DNA from 3 places in the Promicromonospora sp. NPDC057488 genome. Region 2 is predicted to be linked to each of the others. Evidence: riboswitches for the same ligand, from Rfam matches in the RefSeq annotation. Region 2 holds a riboswitch; each other region holds the start of a gene.
What was found. Region 2 has a riboswitch for S-adenosylmethionine ahead of ACFU5G_RS06060 (methylenetetrahydrofolate reductase). Riboswitches for the same ligand answer to the same signal wherever they lie in the genome.
Positions count from the first base shown of each region.

Region 1: another riboswitch for S-adenosylmethionine. It lies ahead of ACFU5G_RS08625 (LLM class flavin-dependent oxidoreductase); the one in region 2 lies ahead of ACFU5G_RS06060 (methylenetetrahydrofolate reductase).
Region 3: another riboswitch for S-adenosylmethionine. It lies ahead of metE (5-methyltetrahydropteroyltriglutamate--homocysteine S-methyltransferase); the one in region 2 lies ahead of ACFU5G_RS06060 (methylenetetrahydrofolate reductase).

Region 1 is NZ_JBHVEG010000029.1:31,418-38,280, reverse strand. Features, by position in the region: gene ACFU5G_RS08635 (ABC transporter permease) at 1-790, opposite strand, end outside; gene ACFU5G_RS08630 (ABC transporter substrate-binding protein) at 787-2,436, opposite strand; gene ACFU5G_RS08625 (LLM class flavin-dependent oxidoreductase) at 2,493-3,662, opposite strand; SAM riboswitch class IV at 3,690-3,801, opposite strand; gene ACFU5G_RS08620 (alpha/beta hydrolase) at 3,902-5,488, opposite strand; gene ACFU5G_RS08615 (TetR/AcrR family transcriptional regulator) at 5,536-6,135, shown strand; gene ACFU5G_RS08610 (proline racemase family protein) at 6,184-6,863, shown strand, end outside.
Region 2 is NZ_JBHVEG010000018.1:52,729-59,591, forward strand. Features, by position in the region: gene ACFU5G_RS06035 (phosphodiester glycosidase family protein) at 1-1,384, shown strand, start outside; gene ACFU5G_RS06040 (hypothetical protein) at 1,394-1,612, shown strand; gene ACFU5G_RS06045 (extracellular solute-binding protein) at 1,869-3,113, shown strand; gene ACFU5G_RS06050 (carbohydrate ABC transporter permease) at 3,186-4,061, shown strand; gene ACFU5G_RS06055 (carbohydrate ABC transporter permease) at 4,061-4,984, shown strand; SAM riboswitch class I at 5,079-5,195, shown strand; gene ACFU5G_RS06060 (methylenetetrahydrofolate reductase) at 5,233-6,144, shown strand; gene ACFU5G_RS06065 (N-acetylmuramoyl-L-alanine amidase) at 6,264-6,863, shown strand, end outside.
Region 3 is NZ_JBHVEG010000092.1:4,276-11,138, reverse strand. Features, by position in the region: gene metE (5-methyltetrahydropteroyltriglutamate--homocysteine S-methyltransferase) at 1-2,236, opposite strand, end outside; SAM riboswitch class I at 2,245-2,348, opposite strand; gene ACFU5G_RS18345 (MFS transporter) at 2,490-3,935, opposite strand; gene ACFU5G_RS18340 (helix-turn-helix transcriptional regulator) at 4,179-5,021, shown strand; gene ACFU5G_RS18335 (Cmx/CmrA family chloramphenicol efflux MFS transporter) at 5,126-6,322, opposite strand; gene ACFU5G_RS18330 (GNAT family N-acetyltransferase) at 6,506-6,863, opposite strand, start outside.

The DNA of each region.
Region 1 (6,863 bases), on a different contig from region 2:
GGCTGCCCGCGACAGTCATACCGGGCAGCAGCGCGTGCTTCAGCGCGTGCCGCCACACCACGAGCGACTCGCGCACGCCGCGGGCGCGCACCGTGATCGCGAACGGCTCCAGCACGGTGCGCTCCATCGACTCGCGCAGCACCTGGCTCAGCAGGCCCGCCGTCGGCAGCGCGAGCGCGACCGTGGGCAGCACGAGCGACTGGGCGCCGGTGCCGCCCGCCACGGGGAAGAGCCCGAGGCCGAACGAGAACACCATCAGCAGCAGGATTCCGGACCAGAACACCGGGACGGAGACGAGGACGAGCTCCGCCGTGGACAGCAAGCCGCGCACCACGCGCGGGCGGCCGACCGTCGCCGTGGACAGCACCACGGCGAGCAGCACGGCGACCACGCCCGCGGTCAGGGTCAGCACGACGGTGGAGCCGAGCTGGTCGCCGATGACGTCCAGCACGGGCTGCCGCTGCACGTAGGACGTGCCGAGGTCGCCCTGCACGAGCCGCCCGAGGAAGTCGAGGTACTGCGCGAACGCGGGCCGGTCGAGCCCCCACTCGGCCACGAGAGCCTGGCGCAGCTCGGGGTCGGCGAGGTCGCCCGCCAGGATGTCGGCGACCGAGCCGGGGACGAGCTGGAGCGTCCAGAACGCGACCGTGGCGGCGGCCCACAGCACCACGACGCCCGTGACGACCCGGGTGACGAGGCGCCGCAGGACGGGGTGCGGGCCCGCAGCAGGAGCGACCGGGCCGGCGCCCGGCCCGGCCGCCTCCTGCACCTCGACGGCGGCGCTCGTCACGGCTGGACCCACACGTCGTACGAGCCGGCCGGGGAGTCGAGCTGCGGCTCGAAGGCCAGCCCGTGCACGGTGTCCTTGGCCGCGACCGTGTACACCGGGTGGTACAGCGGCACGTACCGCGCGTCGTCGACGACGGTCGCCTGGATCTCGTCGAGCGCCTTCTTCCGCTCCGCCGGGTCGAGCGACGCGCGGCTGGCCGCCACCTCGTCGTCGAGCACCAGGTCCGGCTCGGCGGCGGTGTAGAGGAAGCCCTCGCTGGAGAAGATGCTGCGGAACAGGTTGGACGGGTCCGCCGTCGGCAGCGTGTTCGGGTAGACGGTCCAGGTGCCCTTGGCGGTCTGGTCGCTCCACAGGGCGCCGGTGATGATCTGCACGTCCAGGTTCAGCCCGATGTTCTCCTTGAGCTGCGACTTGATGGCCTGGAGCAGCACGTCGCGCTCGTCGCGCACGTACGGCTCGGGGTAGCCGACCTTGATGGTGAGGCGCTCGCCGTCCTTGGTGCGGTAGCCGTCGTCGTCCCGGTCGGTCCAGCCGGCCTCGTCGAGCAGCGCGTTGGCGCCGTCGACGTCGTTGCCCCAGGAGCCCACGAGGTCCTCGTCGAAGTACGGGCTGTCCGGCCCGAGGCTGGAGTACGCGCGCTCGACCGTGCCGAGGTACTGGTTCTCGATCAGGGCGTCGAGGTCGAAGCCGTCGCGCAGGGCCTGGCGCACGCGCACGTCGTCGGCCGGGGCGATGCGGGTGTTGATGTTCAGGCTGAACGCGGTGCCCGTCGTCGGGCCGGTCAGGTACTGGAAGCCGGGGGCGTCCTGGAACACGGTGGTGTCGGTGACCTGGACGTTCTCGATGACGTCGACCTGGCCGGCGGTCAAGGCGCCGGTGCGGACGGTCGCCTCGGGCAGGTACCGGTAGGTGACGTCGTCGAGGTAGGCGGCGCCGGTGTGCTCGGCGTAGCCGGGCGCCCAGTCGTAGTCGTCGCGCCTGTCGAAGCTGATCTCCTGCCCGGCGGTCCAGTCGGCCACGGTGAACGGGCCGGTGCCGACCAGCTCGTCGGTGGGCTGGCACAGGTCGCCGTCCGCCTTCAGGGAGGCGGGCGCCAGCACCGAAGCCCCGATCGAGGCAACGGAGTCGAGGAACGCGGCGTCGGGCTGCGCGAGGGTCACCACGAGCGTGTGGTCGTCCGTGGCCTCGGCGTGGTCGTACGCCGCGAACGCGGCGCGGCTGTTCAGCGTGGAGTCCTCGGCGGTGATGGCGTCGTAGTTCTGCTTGACGACGTCAGCCGTCAGCGGCGTGCCGTCCGAGAAGGTGACGCCGTCGCGCAGCGTGAACGTGTACACGGTCTCGTCGTCCGAGATCTCCCACTCCTCGGCGAGCCACGGCGTGTAGCTGCCGTCGGCCGCCTTGCCCACCAGCGACTCGGCGTAGTTGCGGATGATCGGGTACGAGTTCTGCTGGCCGGAGCGCTGCGGGTTGTAGCAGACGGGCTCGACGCTGACGCCCCAGGTCAGCGACCCGCCGGCGACCGGGTCGCCGGCCGGCGACGCCCCGCCCGTGGAGGCGGCGGAGCCGGTCGAGCAGGCGGCGAGGGACAGGGTCAGGACGACGGCGGCGGCGGGGGCCGCGAGGCGGGCGGAGCGGGTCAAGGGCATGGCTGTGCTTCCTGTTCGTACGGCAGGGAAAAAGGGGGTCGGACGGCGGGCCGCCGTCAGGCGGTGACGAGCTGCGCGGCGGGCTCGGTCCAGGTGCCGCGCCGGCGCAGGGCGGGCACGAGCCCGTCCGCGACCCAGCGGGTCTCCTCGAGGTTGGGGAAGCCCGAGACGATGAACTCCTCCACCCCGAGCCGGCGGTACTCCTCGAAGCGCGCGGCGACGTCGTCGGAGGAGCCGACGAAGCCCAGCGCGGGGCCGCCGGCCACGAGGCCGAAGCCGCCCCAGATGCCCGGCGCGACCCACAGGCTCTCCGGGCGGGTGACGTCCGCGGCGGCCAGGTGGGCCTGGCCGCGCTGCTGGCCGACCGACTGCCGGGCCAGCAGGGACTCTCGGAGCCTGGCCTGCGTGGCGGGGTCCACGCCGTCGAGCAGCGCCAGCGCGGCCCGCTCGGCCTCCTCGTGCGTGTCCCGGACCAGGATCCAGGCGCGGACGCCGAACCGCGCGGTGCGCCCCTGGGCGGCGGCGAGCCCCCGGATCCACTCGATCTTCCCGGCGAGCTGGTCCAGCGGCTCGAGCCAGGACAGGTACACGTCGGCGTGCCGCGCGGCGACGTCGCCCGCGTAGGAGGACGACCCGCCGAACCACACCTCGGGGGTGTCCGGGATGCCGAGGCCGCGCCCGTTCGCGCGCTCCAGCCGGCCCTCCCGGACGGTGTAGTGCCGGCCTTCGTGGTCCACGGTCTCGCCGCGGAACAGGGCCCGGTAGATGTCGAGGAACTCGCCCGTCCGGGCGTACTGGTCCGCCTTGTCGCCCAGGTCGCCGTGCAGCCAGGCCTCGGCCCCGGGCTCGCCGGTGACCACGTTGAGCGCCAGGCGCCCGCCGGAGACCCGCTGCAGCGTGGCCGCACGGTGGGCGGTGTAGGCGGGCGTCGTCGTGCGCGGGTGGAGCGCCACCAGGAACCGCAGGTCCCGGGTGACCGCCGCGAGCGCCGACGCGACGACCCACGGGTCCTCGCAGTAGGAGCCGGTGGGGACCAGCACGGAGTCGAACCCCGCCTCCTCCACGGCCAGGGCGACCTGGGTCAGGTAGGACAGGGTGGGCGGGCGGAAGGGCGAGCGTGGCGCCTCGCCGTCGATCCGGTGGACGTTCGTCCCGCCGCGCAGGACGTCGCGGGACTCCCCCGCCGTCGGCAGGTACCAGTGCAGGCGTGGCGTGCTGGTGCTCATCGTTCTTCCGTCCTCCGAGCCGGGCTCGGTCCGCGCTTGCCGCACGACGAGCGCGCGGCCTGGTCGTCACCCGGAGCACCCCGCCGCGAAGGAGGGTTGCTGCCCGACCAGCCGGGGCTTGTCGTCGGGACTCATGACCACATGACCGTCGGCGTGCCCTGTGGCACGTCGACGGCCGGGAATGTAAGGACGGAACGGACCTTCGTCAACGATTCCGGCGGACGTCTCGGATAGTGGATCTAGGACGGCAGGCTGCACTCCGCGCCGTCCGGCGGCGTCTCGAGGTCGAGCAGGTAGCTCTCGACCGCGTCGTCGACGCAGTCGCTCCCGCCGAGCAGGTAGGCGCCGTGCTGCTTGCCGTGCACGGTGAGCAGGTGGCCGCCCAGCTCGCGGGCCATCGCGACGCCGCCCTCGTGCGGGGTGCCCGGGTCGCCCGTCACCGAGACCACCAGGGTCGGCGGGATCTCGGCGGCGGCCGTGGGCTCCTCCGCCTCGGCCCGCTCGGGCCACCCCTCGCACTCGTGGTGGTGCACCCGCGTGAAGGCGTCGAGGTCGAAGATGGGCGCGACGTCGGCGATGTCGCGAGCCAGGGCCGTCGTCTCCTCGGGGGTGAGCGTCGGCCAGTCCATGCAGCGGGTGGCGACGTTCGAGTCGAAGTCGAGGCCGTAGGCGCCGTCGGCGCCCCTGCCGAAGTACCTGTCGCGCAGCGCCAGCAGCGCGTCCGCCCGGCCCGCCTCGTACTCCTCCAGCGCCGTGAGGACATCGGGCCAGTGCGCCTCGGCGTACAGCGCGCCGACGATGGCGGTGTAGGCGTCGTGGACGCTGACGTCACGCCCCGCCGCGGTGGGCGCGGGGTCGTCGGCGAGGGGCTCCAGGATCGCGCGGAAGCGGTCGGACGCCGACGCCGGGTCGCTGCCGAGCACGCAGTCGGGCGCCTCGGCGCAGGTCGCGGCGAGGTCGTCGAACGAGGCCTGGATGGCCACGTACTGCGACAGCCGGAACTCGGTGGCTGTGAGGTCGGGCGCGATGGCGCCGTCGATCACGACGGCCCGCACCTTCTCCGGGAAGGTCTTCGCGTACAGCTCGCCGAGCTCGGAGCCGTAGCTGTAGCCCAGGAAGCTCAGCTTCTCGTCGCCGAGCGCGGCCCGCATGACGTCCATGTCGCGCACGGTGTTCATCGTGCTGATGCTCGTCAGGGCCTTGGTGCCGCCGGTGCCCTCGACGCAGCGCTGGGCCATGGCCGCCGCCTGGTCCGCGCTCGTGATGTCGTAGACGGCGCCGATGCGGAACCCGGCGCCCTCGTCGTACTCCTTGTCGGTGAAGCACTCCGCACGCGGTGTGGTCGCGCCGACCCCGCGGGGGTCGAAGCCGACGATGTCGTAGTGCTCCGCGACCGCGGTCGCCTGCCACCGCTCCCGGAGCAGCGCGACGAAGTTGTTGCCCGAGCCGCCGGGCCCGCCCGGGTTGACCAGCAGGGACCCCTGGCGCTCGCCCGTGGCCGGCAGGCGCAGCATCGCGATCTGCCCGGTGTCCCCCTGGGGCTCGGCGTAGTCGATCGGCACCTCGACGGTCGCGCACTCCAGGTCCGGATGAGCGAACAGGGCGGCGTCCGCGGCGGTGGTCGCCGTGTCCACGCACGTGCCCCACTCAGGGGCCTGGTCGAGGAACTGGCCGAGATCGCCGCTCGCCGAGGACGACGGCGACCCGGACGGTGGCTGGGCCCCCGGGCCGCACGCGGCGAGGAGGGCGAGCGAGGCCGCGGCCGCGGCGGCGGCCAGCGCGCGCAGTGGAAGTGGTCGGGTCGGAGCTTTATTTAGCATAGCCATGCCAGGAAAGTTAGCATGGCCGTGCCAGAAAGTGCTAGAAAGGGGTCATGCCCAAGAGAGTGGACCCGGAAGCCCGGCGCCAGCAGGTGGCCGACGCCGTGATCGACGAGATCGTCGAGCACGGCCTGCGGGCGGTGACCCTGGCCCGGATCTCGGCGCGCACGGGCCTCGCGATCGGGAGCATCCGGCACTTCTTCGGCGACAACATCCGCGAGGTCATGCGCTTCACGCTGGGCGTGCTGACGCAGCGGCTCACCCGCAGCGCCCTGCCCAGGTCCGACGACCCGCTGGACCGGATCGCGGACGTGCTGATGTTCGCCGCCCCGACCAGCGAGCAGGAGCTGCGCGAGCACACCGCGTTCATCGAGTACCGGGTGCTCGCGCGCACCGACCCGGAGTTCGCGGCAGACATCGCCGCGACGTCGGTGACGGGCGCCGAGGCGGTACGCACGCTGCTGCGCGACGCCCTCACCGGCCGGACCGTCGACGAGGAGACGTTCGAGCGCGAGACGCTCCAGCTGTTCACCCTGATCGAGGGCTTCTCGTTCAGCGCGGCACAGCGGGCCGCTCCCCTGCGCGAGGCGGACGTCCGGGCGATCGCGACGGCGACCGTCGACCGGCTGCGCGCCGCCCATCCCCTCACCTGAGCGCCGCCCGCTATCGTCGCCGCAGCACCACGCGACCAAGGAGAACCAGTGAGCACCGAGCGCTACGAGGCCGTCGACTACCACACGGGCGGTGAGCCGTTCCGGATCGTCACCACCCTGCCCGTGCCCGTCGAGGGCGACGACGTCGCCTCGAAGCGGATGTTCGCGATCGGGTCGCCCGAGATCCAGCGGATCCGGCAGATCCTCTGCCACGAGCCGCGCGGCCACGCCGACATGTACGGCGGGTTCGTGGTCGAGCCCGACGACGACGGCGCGCACCTCGGCGTGCTGTTCTGGCACAAGGACGGCTTCTCGACCGCGTGCGGGCACGGCACCATCGCGCTGGGCGCCTGGGCGGTCGAGACGGGCCTGGTGGCGCCGGACCCCTCGGGCACCACCGACGTCGTCATCGACGTACCCTCCGGCCGGGTGACCGCCCGGGTGCACACCGACGCCGACGGGACGGTGACGGCGGTCGACTTCGTCAACGTCCCCGGCTACGTGCTCGCGCTCGACGTCCCGGTCGCCACGTCGCGGGGCGACGTCACCGTGGACGTGAGCTTCGGCGGCGCGATCTACGCGCAGCTCGACGCCCGCAGCGTGGGGCTGACCGTGGCGCCGGAGCACACGGACGAGATCATCGCGATCGGCCGCGAGATCAAGTGGGCGCTCGACGAGTCCGTCCACGCCGTCCATCCGACCGACGACCGGCTGGGCGGGATCTACGG
Region 2 (6,863 bases):
CGTCGTCACGCAGCTCGACGGACCCGAGGTCACCTGGACCGGCTGGCGGCAGGTCACCTTCCCGGTGCCCGACGGCGTCGCGTTCCCCCTGAGGCTGCAGCGCGTGCGTGCGCTGGAGACCACGGCGGGCGAGCAGTACACGGGCGCGCTGACCCTGTCGGCGATCGCCGCGCAGGTGCCGCCCGCGGTGGACGCGCCCGAGGCACCCCGGGTCGAGGACCCGGTCGTGGCCGCCGACGGCGCCACGGACGACGCGCCCCTGCGGGTCGCCGTGCTGTCCGACGCCCAGTTCGTCGCGCGCGACCCGGAGTCGGGCGCGGTGGCCGGGGCCCGGTCCGCGCTCCGCGAGATCGTCGCCGACGACCCCGACCTGCTGGTCATCAACGGCGACCTGGTGGACGAGGCCGCCCCCGAGGACTTCGACCTCGCCCGCCGGATCCTCACCGAGGAGCTCGCCGACGCGGACTTCCCCTGGTACTACCTGCCGGGCAACCACGAGGTGATGGGCGGCTCGATCGCGAACTTCGAGGAGGAGTTCGGCGACCGCACCCGGGTGCTCGACGTCCCGACGCCGGGCCGCAGCGGGCCTGGCCACCGAGCCGGCACCACGCGCCTGGTCATGCTCGACTCGTCGGCCGGCCGCCTGGGCGCCGACTTCGCCCAGGTCCAGATGCTGCGCGAGGCGCTCGACGACGCCGCGACCGACCGCGCCGTCACCGGCGTCGTGGTGTTCGCGCACCACCCGCTCGACGACCCGCTGCCGACCAAGGCCAGCCAGCTCACCGACCGGCTGGAGGCCGACACGCTGCGCGGCTGGTTCGAGGACTTCGAGGAGACGTCCGGCAAGTCGGTCGCGTCGGTGGGCTCCCACGTGGGCGTCTTCCACGCGAGCACCCAGGACGGCGTCCCGTACCTGGTCAACGGCAACTCCGGGAAGAGCCCGGCGAGCACCCCGGCCGACGGCGGGTTCACGGGCTGGTCGATGCTGGGGCTGCGGCCGGCGTCGGGCAAGACGCCGGGTCCGGGCCGCTCGTCCGCCGAACCGTGGCTCACCTGGGAGGTCAACACGCGCGCCGAGCGGGTCACGGTCGCCGGGCCGGACTCGCTGCGGGTGGGCGGTTCCGCGCCGGTGAGCGCCGTCGTCGTGCAGGACGGGTCCCGCGAGGTGCCGGTCGCGTGGCCGGTCTCCGCGAGCTGGGGTGGTCCCGGGGTGTGCGTCACCGACGGGCAGGGCCGCGCCGCCCTGCGGGACTGCTCGCACCGCGCGGTGCTCGCGCTCGACCCCGCCACGCACGAGCTGACGGCCCTGCGCCCGGGGCGCGCCACGGTGACCGTCACGGTCAACGGGGCGCGCGGCGAGCTCATGGTCACCACGAGCCGGTAGATTTACCTCATGAGCAACTTCGAGGTGGCCCGCAGGCAGAAGCAGGAGCCCACGGCGGCGCTGGTGGTTCGCTTCATCGTGTGCTTCGCCCTGTTCCTGGGCGGGTTCGCGCTGATGGCCGTCGGCTCGATCGGTGACGCGGCGTCGTCGCCCTACCTGTTCGTCGGCGGCATCCTCGCCGTCGGCCTGTCGTTCGGCCTGCCGATGATCGGCGCCACCGAACGATAGAAGCACGCGCGGCGCCCGCCCGGTCCTGACCGGGCGGGCGCCGCCGCATCTCCGTACCCCCACGACGGCGGCCCCGAGGCCTGCCGGAACAGGGCCGCAGCCGCTTGCTGCGGCCCTTTTTGCTGCCGCCGCGCCGAGCGGCCGAACCCTCGCGACACGCCGCGTCACCCGTTTGTCACAGGTTTGTTAGAACCATTGACAGATTATGACCCAAGTGAAAACGTGACCTGCACCACCACGAAGGAGAGGGACGGCAATGGCGCAGTACAAGAGGCTCGGCGGGATCATGGCGATCACGCTCGCCGCGACGACCGGACTGACGGCCTGCGGGTTCGGCGGGTCCAGCGGGGAGGCGACCGGCGACGGTACGACTCTCGACCTGCTCGTCCCCAGCTACTCCGACGCCACCCAGGGAAACTGGGACGACGTGATCGCCGGGTTCGAGGAGGCGAACCCCGACATCGACGTGAACCTCCAGGTCGAGTCATGGGACAACCTCGAGTCCGTCATCGCCACCAAGATCCAGGGCGGCGACGCACCCGACATCTACAACGGTGGCCCGTTCGCCGGCTTCGCCGAGGACGAGCTGCTGTACCCGGTCGAGGACGTCACCTCCGACGAGACCTTCGCCGACTTCCAGCCGACGTTCCTGGAGAACGCCCAGGTGGGCGGCACCACCTACGGCCTGCCGTTCATCGCGTCGGCCCGTGCGCTGTTCGTCAACGACGCGCTCCTGGAGGAGGCGGGCGCCGACGTGCCCGCCACCTGGGACGAGCTGCTCGAGTCGGCCAAGAAGGTCTCCGACCTCGGCGGCGGCGTGGCCGGCTACGGCATGCCGCTCGGTTCCGAGGAGGCCCAGGCCGAGGCCGCGGTGTGGCTGTGGGGCGGCGGTGGAACCTTCGGCGACGCCGAGGCCATCACCATCGACACCCCCGAGAACCTCCCGGGCGCCAAGTTCGCCAAGAAGATGATCGACGAGGGCGCCACGCAGGCCGACGCCGGCGCGACGGACCGCAGCCCGCTGTTCGACATCTTCGTGCAGGGCAAGGTCGGCATGCAGATCGGCCTGCCGCCGAGCGTCGGGCAGATCGAGTCCGACAACCCCGACCTGGAGTACTCCATCCACCCGATCCCCACCGAGGACGGCTCGCCGTTCACGCTGGGCGTCGCGGACCACCTGATGGCGTTCCAGAACGACGGCGACAAGCAGGAGGCCATCACCGCCTTCTTCGACTACTTCTACACCGCCGACGTCTACGTGCCGTGGGTCCAGGCGGAGGGCTTCCTGCCCACCACCCTCTCGGGCTCCGAGCAGCTCGCCGGCGAGGAGGCGCTCGCGCCGTTCCTCGAGGTGCTGCCGGACGCGCAGTTCTACCCGAGCACCAACCCGGACTGGCAGGCCGCGGACTCCGCGTTCAAGGCGCTCTTCGGCCAGCTCGACGGGAAGAAGTCGGCGCAGGACGTCCTGGCCGAGATCCAGGGACAGGTCGACGCGGGCTGACGCCTCGCACCGACCGCCGTGCCCGGCACGGCTGACCAAACGCAACGCCGAACCGAAAGCACGGGGAACCTGGTGAAGGACCTGTTGAAGGCCCTGCCGTGGATCGGGCCCGCGGTCGCACTCATTGCGGCCGTGGTCCTGTTCCCGGTAGGCCAGATGTTCTGGAACTCGACACGCGACATCAGCCAGAGCGGCTTGGACGACGGGGGAGTAGGCCTCGCGAACTTCGCGACGGTCATCGGCTTCCAGTACTTCTGGCCGATCCTCGGGCGCACCGTCGTGTGGGTCGTGGTGGTCGTCGGCTGCACCCTGATCGGGTCGCTGGCCCTGGCAGCGCTGCTGAACAAGGCGTTCCCGGGCCGGCGCCTGGTCCGGATGGCCGTCATCGTGCCGTGGGCCTCCAGCGTCGTCATGACCACGCTGGTGGTGCACTACGGGCTGGAGCCGTACTTCGGCATCATCAACTCGTTCCTCGTGGACGTGGGCCTGATCAGCACGCCGGAGGGCTACGGCTGGACGCGGCACCCCGGTACCGCGTTCGCGTGGGCCATGGCGGTGGCCGTGTTCGTGTCGCTGCCGTTCACCACGTACACGATCCTCGCCGGCCTCCAGACGGTCCCCGGCGAGACCGTCGAGGCCGCGCGCATCGACGGCGCCAGCGGCCCGCGCACCTACTTCAGCGTGGTGCTGCCGCAGCTGCGGGGTGCCATCTCGGTGGCGGTGCTGATCAACATCATCAACGTGTTCAACTCGCTGCCGATCCTGCGCGTCATGACGGGGTCCATCCCCGGGTACGACGCCGACACCGTCATGACGATGATCTTCAAGTACATGCAGAACCAGCGGCAGATCGACCTGGCCAGCGCGCTGTCCGTCATCGCGTTCCTGGTGGTCATCGCGATCGTCGCCGTCTACGTGCGGGTCGTCCGCCCCCTGGAGGAGGTCTGATGACCGCGATCACCGATTCGGGGACGACCCCGCGCAAGGCGACCCGGCCGCCGTCGGACAACCGGCAGCGGGTAAGGAAGTACACGAGCGACCAGGTGCCGCTCGGGTCCCTGCTGCTGCGGCTGCTGGCCGGGCTCGTGGTGCTGGTGGTGTTCCTGCTGCCGTACCTGATCATGTTCTTCGGCTCGGTGAAGACCAAGGCCGAGATCAGGTCGGTCGACCCGACCTACTTCCCCACCGAGTGGCACTGGGACAACTACGTCACCATGTGGTCCACGCCCGAGACACCGCTGGCGCAGAACCTGATCTCCACCCTGGTGATCTCGCTGTGCGCCACGCTGCTCGTGCTCGTCGTGGCGCTGCCGGCGTCCTACTACACGGCGCGGTTCCGGTTCCGGGGGCGGCTGTTCTTCCTGTTCCTCGTGATCGTGACCCAGATGGTGCAGCCCGCGGTACTCACCTCGGGCCTGTTCCGCCAGTTCATCGCCCTCGGGATCCTCGACACCTGGGCCGCGATGATCCTGGTCAACGCGGCGTTCAACCTGTCGTTCGCGGTCTGGATCATGCACAGCTTCTTCGCCGGCATCCCCAAGGAGGTCGACGAGGCGGCGCAGCTCGACGGCGCCGGAACCTTCGCCGTGCTGACCAAGATCAACCTGCCGCTCGTCTGGCCGGGCATCGTCACGGCGGTCGTGTTCACGTTCGTCGCCTCGTGGAACGAGTTCGCGGCCTCGCTGGTGCTGCTCACCACGGCAGGCAACCAGCCACTGTCCGTGGCGCTCACCAAGTTCGTCGGGCAGTACGAGACGTCCTGGCACTACGTGTTCGGGGTGTCGATCGTGGCGATCGTGCCCGTGGTGATCCTGTTCATGATCATCGAGAAGCGCCTGGTGGGCGGCCTGGTGGCCGGTTCCGTGAAGTAGCGGGACGGCCCGGTCCACGCTCCGTGGACCGGGCCGTCTCGACCGCCGGACGAATTCTGTCCCAGTGCTGGACGGTCGCTTAGCATGGTGGCGAACCCCATCCAGAGCGGTCGAGAGTCCTGGCTCCCTGACACCGCAGCAACCTGCCGACCTGGTACCGCGTCGCCGCGGTGCCGAGGACGCAAGGTGCTCACGCCAGGTTCGATGGAGCAGCCATGGTCGCCGAGCCGCACCCACACCGTCCCACCGTGTCGTTCGAGCTGATGCCCCCGCGTCGGCCGAACGCCGCGCCCAACTTCTGGGAGACGGCACAGCGGCTCGTGGCGGCCCGCCCGGACTTCGTGTCCGTGACCTACGGCGCGGCCGGCGGTGACCGGGCCACCGCGCGCGAGGTGCTCGCGACGCTGCTGCGGGGTACGCCCGTGCTCCCGGTGGCCCACCTGACCTGCGTGGGCGCGTCCCGGGAGGACGTGTCCGAGGTGATCGAGGAGTTCCTCGAGGCCGGCGTCCGGTCCTTCCTGGCCCTGCGCGGTGACCCGCCGCGCGACGAGCCGGACTGGCGCCCGCCGGCCGACGGGGTGCGCTCCAGCGTGGACCTGGTGCGCCTGCTGCGGCAGGTGGACGAGCGGCGCTGCGCCGCCGACGTCAGCACGGCGCTGCGCTCGGCCGCGCGCCCGCTGGCCATCGCCGTCGCCACGTTCCCGGACGGCAACCCCGGGGCGGGCACCACGCGCGAGCAGGAGGTGCGCAGGCTCCTGGAGAAGCAGGAGGCGGGCGCGAGCTTCGCGATCACCCAGTTCTTCTACCGCGCGGACTCGTACACCGGGTTCGTCGAGGCGGCCCGGGCCGAGGGCGTGCGCATCCCGATCCTCGCCGGGATCCTGCCCACCACCGAGGCCCGGCGCCTGCGCCGCGTCGAGGAGCTCACCGGGGTGGCGGCGCCCGCCGAGCTCCTGCGGGACCTCGACCGGCTCACCGCGCCCGACGGCGCCGTCGACCCCGAGGCCCAGCACGCCCACGGCATCGAGTACTCTGCGGCGCTCGCGCGCGAGGTGCTCGACGCCGGCACGCCCGGCCTGCACGTGTACACGTTCAACAAGCACCGCCCCGCCCTGGACCTGCTGGACCGGGTGGGCCTGTCGGGTCGCGCCGCCGCCTGACGCGGCATCGTGCGCGGGGTATACCCCGGATGTGATGTACCGGGGTGCCGCGGCGTCGGCCGATACTACGGATGAAAAATCGGCACGTACCAGCGCGACCGACCCGTGGAGGCCCCACCGTGCACGAACACGACCACAGCTCCACCGAGTGCAGTCCTGACAGCCATACCTCGCTGGGGCGGCGCGAGCTGCTGCGCGGCGCCGTCGTCCTCGGCATCGGCGCCGCGGGCGCGACGATCGCCGCCCCGGCGGCCGCGGCCGCCCCCGCCCCCGGGGCCGCTGCCCCCGCGGGGGCAGCCAGGGCCGACGCCGACGCCCCGCCGTCCCTGGCCCCGGACCCGGAGGCGCCCGCCGACGCCCCGCCGGGCGCGCTGGCCGGGGTGGAGGTGGCCGCGCCGACCATCGCGAGCTGCGCCACCTGGGGCGCCGCGGCGGCCCGCGGCACCATCGACCCGGTCGCGGCCAACCCGAACAAGATCCTGATCCACCACACGGCGTCGGCCAACGTCACCGACTACTCGCAGGCCGCCGGGTACCAGATCGCCCGCGACATCCAGCAGTGGCACTTCGCCAACGGCTGGGTCGACACGGGCCAGCACCTCACGCTGAGCCGCGGCGGGTACGTCATGGAGGGCCGGCACGGCTCGCTGTCCCGGCTGCAGAGCGGCAGCGGCACCGTGGTGGGCGCCCACGCCCCGGGCCAGAACAGCCAGGCCATC
Region 3 (6,863 bases), on a different contig from region 2:
CGACGGACGGCACGCGCGGGCTGTGGATGTCGTAGACGCCCGGCCCGATGCCGCGGCCGTACCCGGCGTCGGCCAGCTCGGGCACGATCTCCATGCGGGACCGGGCCGCCTCCACGGACGTGACATCCGCGTCGAGGCCGTCGATCGCGCCGATGACCTGGCCGAACTCCGAGTAGCACAGGTGCGTGTGCACCTGCGTCGCCGAGTCGGCGCCGGCGGTCGAGAGCCGGAACGAGCGCACCGACCACTCCAGGTAGCCGGGGTGCGCGGCCGTGCGGAGCGGCAGCAGCTCGCGCAGGGCGGGCTCGTCCACCTGCACGACGCCGATGCCCGCCGCCTCCAGGTCCGTCACCTCGTCGCGCAGCGCCAGGGCGACCTGGTCGGCGGTGTCGCCGAGGGCCAGGTCGTCGCGGACGAACGACCAGGCCAGGATCGTGACCGGGCCCGTGAGCATGCCCTTGACGGGCTTGTCGGTCAGGGACGCGGCGTACGCCGTCCACTCGACGGTCAGGGGCGCCGGCCGGGACACGTCGCCCCACAGGATCGGCGGGCGCACACAGCGCGAGCCGTAGGACTGCACCCAGCCGTTGACCGTCGTCGCGAAGCCGTCGAGCTGCTCCGCGAAGTACTGCACCATGTCGTTCCGCTCGGGCTCGCCGTGCACCAGCACGTCCAGGCCCAGCTCCTCCTGCAGCGCGACCGTGCTCGCGATCTCGGCGCGCATGGCGGCCGTGTAGTCGGCGTCGGACAGCTCGCCCCGCACCCACGCGGCGCGCGTGCTGCGGATCTCGGAGGTCTGCGGGAACGACCCGATGGTCGTGGTCGGCAGGGCCGGCAGGTTCAGCCGCGCCTGCTGCGCGGCCGCCCGCTCCGCGTACGGCGCGCGCTGTGCGTCGGCCGCGGTCAGGGCGGCGGTCCGCTCCCGCACCTGCGGGACGACGACGCCGGGCGCCTCGGCGCGGGAGCGCACCGCGGCCGTCGACTCGCCGAGCCGGTCGGCGACGGCCGCGCGGCCCTCGGCCAGGCCCGTGGCCAGCGTGGCGACCTCGGCGACCTTCTGGTCGGCGAACGCGAGCCACGACTTCAGGCCCGGCTCCAGGCGGGGCTCGTCGGCGACGTCGTGCGGCACGTGCAGCAGCGAGGTCGAGGTGCCGACGGCGAGTGCCCCTGCGCCGAGGCCGGTGCCCTGGGCCGCGAGGCCCTCCAGGACGGTCAGGCGGGCGTCGAGGTCGGCGCGCCAGATGTTGTGGCCGTCGATCACGCCCGCGACCACGGTCTTGTTCTCCAGGCCCTGCACGGGTCCGGCGGGCACCGCGCCGCGGACCACGTCGATCGCGATCGCCTCGACGTCGGTGCCGGCCAGCAGCGCGAGGCCGTCGCCCGCGTCGCTGCGCAGGTCGCCGTAGGGCGCGGTGACCAGGATCGCGGGGCGCTCGGCGGCGTCGTCCGAACCGGTGCCGGCGGGGGAGAGGTCGGTCGCCAGGCGGGCGTAGGCCCGGCGGACGGCGTCGGCCACCTCGTCGAAGGGGACGTCCAGCAGGTCGGTGACCAGCGCGGGCTCGTCGAGCTGGACCCAGGGCGCGCCCGCGGCGGCCAGCGTGCGCAGCAGCTCCCCGTACGCGGTGACGACGTCGTCGAGCCGGTCCAGCGGGCGGAAGCCCTCGGGGGCGTCGTCGGCCGCCTTGCTGAGCAGCAGGAACGTCACCGGGCCCACCAGCACGGGGCGGGTGACGACGGCCTGGCCGCCGTCGGCCGGGTGCGCCAGCTCGGTGAACTCGCGCACGGCGCGGTCGTCGACGAAGCCGATCGGGGTGTCCGGGCCGATCTCCGGCACCAGGTAGTGGTAGTTCGTGTCGAACCACTTGGTCATCTCGAGCGGCGCCCGGTCGCCCTCGCCGCGGGCCACCGTGAAGTAGGCCGCGAGCGGCAGGTTGCCCTCGTCCGTGGTGAGCCCGGCGAACCGCTCGGGCACCGCGCCCAGCAGCGCGACGGCGTCGAGCACCTGGTCGTAGTAGGAGAACGAGCCGGGGACGGCGGCGGTCCCGGCCTCCAGGCCCAGGTCGACGAGGCGGCGCGCGGTGGCGAGCCGCAGGTCGCGGGCGGTCGCCTCCAGCTCGTCGGCGGTGGTGCGGCCGGCCCAGAAGGACTCGACGGCGCGCTTGAGCTCGCGCCTCCGGCCGATGCGCGGGTAGCCCAGGATCGTGGCGGTGGGAAGGTGCGGGTTCGTGACTGCCATGCGTATCAGCTCCATCGGACCTGGCGTTAGCACCTTGCCCCGAGATTGGCGCCTCGGAGGTAGGTTGCTGCGGTGTCGTGGAGCCAGGACTCTCGACCGCTCTGGATGATGAGATCTGATCGTAGGCATGCCCGAGATGTGGTCGGCAAACCGTCCACGCCTCGGGACGGCTGGTGACCTCCGAGGTCAGCTCGGAAAAGTGTGCCAAGCGACCGCACGATCCCGGCGCCCCGAGGCCGGACTGTCGGGACCGCTACCCGGTCACCCGCCGGCCCGCCGGCCGTGCCACCCGGCGTCCCGTCGGCCGTCCAGTCGGCCGTCCAGTCGGCCGCAGCGCGGCCGCGAGGGCGACGCCCGCGACCAGGCACACCGCGGCGTTGACCGCGATCGCGACGCTCAGGCCGAGCACGGTCCCGCCGCCGGGCGTCGTGGCGGTGACGACCGCCGACATCACCGGGATACCCAGCGCGATGCCGACCTGCTGGCTCATCGTCGTCAGGCCGGTCGCCAGGCCCTGCTCGTCGTCGGGGAGACCGGAGGTCGCCGTGACCATGAACCCGACGATCGCCACCAGGTTCGCCACACCGCCCACGAAGGTCAGGGCCAGCAGGACGACGAGCCACCCGGGCAGCTCCCCGAGGAGCGCCAGCGGTGCGGTCGCGACGGCCTGTGCCACGAGCCCGAGCACGATGGCGCGCCGCCCGCCGACCGCGCCGATCACGCGTGGCCCGACCATGCCGCCCAGTACCGTGCCCGCTCCGAGCACCGCGAAGACGAAGCCTGTCTGCAGGGGTCCGAGGCCACGGACCTCCTGCAGGTAGAGAGTGAGCAGGAAGACCAGGGACGTCTCGGTGGCGAACGCGACCAGCCCCGCGGCGTTGCCCCAGCCGACGGTCCGGCGCGCCAGGATGCCCAGCGGGACGAGCGGGTGCTCGACCCGGCGCTCGATCAGGACGAACGCCGCCAGCAGCGCGCCGGCGAGAGCGAGCGCGGTCCAGCTCGCCGGGGCCGCCCACGAGTGCTCGGCCGCCTGGGTGAGCCCGTGGACGCCCGCGGCGAGCGCCAGCGTGATCGCGACCGCACCGGGTGCGTCCAGCCGGGCGCGGCGTGTGGGTCGCGTCTCGCGCAGCACCATCGGTCCGACGACGAGGACGGCGACCGCCACGACGACGTTGACGAAGAATGCCCAGCGCCAGCTGACCAGGCCCGCGAACAGCCCGCCCAGCACGGCCCCGGACGTGAACCCGGCCGCCATCAGTGCCCCGTTCAGACCCAGCGCCCGGTCGCGCAGCGGGCCCTCCGGGAAGGACGTGGTGATCAGCGAGAGCGCCGCCGGGGTGACGGCGGCCGTGGCGACGCCCTGCGCGACCCGAGCTGCCAGGAGCAGCCAGGCGACGTCCGCGAGCCCGCCGGCCACCGAGGCCGCGCCGAGCAGCGCCATCCCCGCCAGGAACTGCCGCCGTCGGCCGAAGAGGTCGGCGGTGCGCCCGAAGAACAGGGTGAGACCGGCCGCGCACACCGCGAACGAGGTGGCGATCCATTGCAGGTCGGGCAGCGCCAGCCCGACGTCGGCCCCGATCTGTGGGAGTGCAACGTTCAGGATCGAGAAGTCCACGGCCAGCGTGAAGCTCGCCGTGAGGAGGACCGCGAGGGCGAGACGCTCGCGGACGGGCGTCGGAGGTGTCGATGAGGTTCGCATGACGACGACGATCGGCGTCCCCGGCGGGCCGGACCAGCACCCGGTGCTGCGTACCCCTGGCAGGGTCACCCTGACCGCGACGGGAAGGGCGACACTGGGACCATGCGGAGCGAGGCGGGTCACGGGGTGGACCAGGTGGATCGGGCGGGCCGGACGGCTGGGGTGGACCGGACGGCTGGGCTGGACCGGACGGACGGGGCGGGCCGGCCTGCCGGTCGACGATCGGGGCGGCCGGGGCGGCCGGTGACCGAGGAGCTCGGCGACTTCCTGCGCACCCGCCGGGACGCGATCACCCCGGCGGCGTCCGGCCTGACCAGCTGGGGTGCCCGGCGCGTGCCGGGCCTGCGGCGAGAGGAGCTCGCGCAGCTGGCCGGCATCTCGGTGAACTACTACACGCGCCTGGAGCAGGGGCAGTCGGCCAACGCAGGCGAGTCGATCCTGGAGTCGCTCGCCCGGGCGCTCCAGCTCGACGACGACGAACGAGCGCACCTGTTCGCGCTCGCCCGGCCGACCCCGGCCCGGCGTCGGCGGGCGGCGCCGGCCGAACGACCCAGCGGCGGAGTGGTGCGGCTGCTGGCCGCCATGCCGGACGTGCCGGCTCTGCTCCTGGGGCGGCGCAACGACATCCTCGCCTGGAACCCGCTCGGGCACGCCCTGCTCGCCCCGCACCTCGATCCGGCGGCGCCGGCGAGTGTCGGCTCGCGGCCCAACCAGATGCAGCTGCTCTTCCTGGACCCGCACACGCGCGAGCTGTACCGGCACTGGGAGGAGGAGGCCGCGCTGGCCGTGTCCTCGCTCCGGTACACCGCCGTGCGGCACCGCGACGACCGGGCGCTGGCCGAGCTGATCGGCGAGCTGAGCCTGAGCAGCCCCGAGTTCGCGCGGCTCTGGGGGCGGCACGACGTCCGGCTGTGCTCCAGCGGCACCAAGTACCTGCGTCACCCGGAGGTGGGGGACCTGGAGCTCGGCTTCGAGGTGCTGCACCTGCCCGACACCGACGGCCAGCGGCTCCTGACGCACACCGCGGCGCCGGGATCGGGGTCAGAGGCCGCGCTCCGGCTGCTCGCGCGCGGGACGGCGGTCTGAGGGCTGGGTGTCGGGGGCCGGGCATCGGAGGGCCGGGTTTTGGAGGGCCGGGCATTGGAGGGCCGGGCGTCGAGGTCGATCGGCGTCCGGCCCTCCTCGCCTCGTCAGGCCACCGGGACGGTTGTCCGGCGTCGGGCCGTGGCGAGCCGGAGCAGGACGGCGGCGCCCGCCAGCGCCGCGCCGACCACCAGTGGCCCGGCGGTCCCGAGCGCGGCCAGGCCGACCCCGCCGAGCAGCGGGCCGCCGACCGCCCCCAGGTTCAAGGCGACCGTCGAGAAGGCCCCGCCCATCGTCGGTGCGCCCTGGGCTGCCGCCATGGCGCGCGCGATCAGCGTGCTGCCCACCGCGAAGGACAGCGCGCCCTGCACCGGCGCCAGCACCCACAAGGCCGCCGGGTTGCCGGCCAGTGCCGCCCACGTGATCCACCCCAGGACCAGGGTGGGCCCGGCGACGTCGAGCAAGAGCCGGCCGCGGCTGTCGGCGAGGCGGCCTGCCGCCGAGACTCCCGCGAACGCGCCGAGCCCGAACAGCGCGAGCACCACCGGTACGAGCGACGGGCCGAGGCCCGCCCCGTCCGTGACGACGACCGCCAGGTAGGTGAAGGCGCAGAACGTCGCGCCGTTGACCAGCACCCCGAGTGCGAGGTGCCGTTGGAGGTCCGGGGACCGGAGGGTGCGGAGCTCGGCCCTGAGGCCGAGCCTGCTCGGGTCCCCGGTGTGGCCGCTCAGCGCGGAGCGGGTCGCGCCTTTACGGCCCGGTCGGTCTGGTGTCAGCCGGAGGACGGCGACCAGGGCCGCGGTGGCGAGCCCCGCGATGGCCCAGAGCGCGGACCGCCAGCCCCAGAGCTCACCCAGCAGCGCGCCCGCGGGGACGCCGGCGACCAGGGCGAGCGTCGTGCCGCCGAGGAGCACGGACAGGGCCCGGGCGCGCCGTCCGGCCGGGACCACCAGGGTGGCCGTCGACAGGGCGACCGCGAGGAAGCCGGCGTTGGCCAGGGCGGCCACGAACCGGGTGCCGAGCAGCACGCCGAAGCTGTCGGTCAGCGCGCCCGAGACATGGGCCAGGACGAACACGGCCAGGCACGCGGACAGGGTCCGGCGCGGGGGCAGGCGGCGTCCGACGGCGGCCGTCAGCGGCGCGCCAACCACCATCCCGACCGCGAATCCCGAGGTCAGGTAGCCGGCTTGGGCGACCGAGACGCCGAGGTCGGCGGAGATGCCGGGTACGAGCCCGGCGAGGACGAATTCCGACGTGCCTTGCGCGAAGACCGCGACCGCGAGCACGTAGAGCAGGACAGGCATGAACGACTCCGAAGGGGGAGAGGGAACGGGTAGGCCTGGTCGGCACTACGGGCCCTTCGGATGCGCTCTGGTCGCCCGCTCCGTCAGGGAAGCGGGCCGCGAGGTGTGGCCTCGGTGATCTCTACAGGGGCATCTCGGGCTACCGGAGTACCGGCAGCCCGAACCTGGATGCTTCTGGAGACCTCATGCGGTGAAGCTAGCACGCACGGGCAGCGGACGGCGCCAGGCGACCTCGCGGTCGAGCTGGCCCGTCGAGCGGAACAGCGCGACCTGGTGGGCGTCGGGCAGGGCGGCGGCGAGCGCCTGCGTGGTCGTGGGCCCGAAGCCGAGCTTCTGCCAGAAGCCGCCCGAGCGACGGGAGAACAGCCAGGCCTCGCCCGCCCCGGCGTCGGCGGCCCGGTCCAGCGCGAACCGGGCCAGGCGCAGGCCGGCCCCGGTGCCACGCAGGTCGGGCCGGACGGCGACGCTGCGGACCAGCGCGTGCGCGGCGTCGCCGCCGAGCTCGAACCCCGTGGTCGTGGCGACCGCGCCGTCCTGGTCC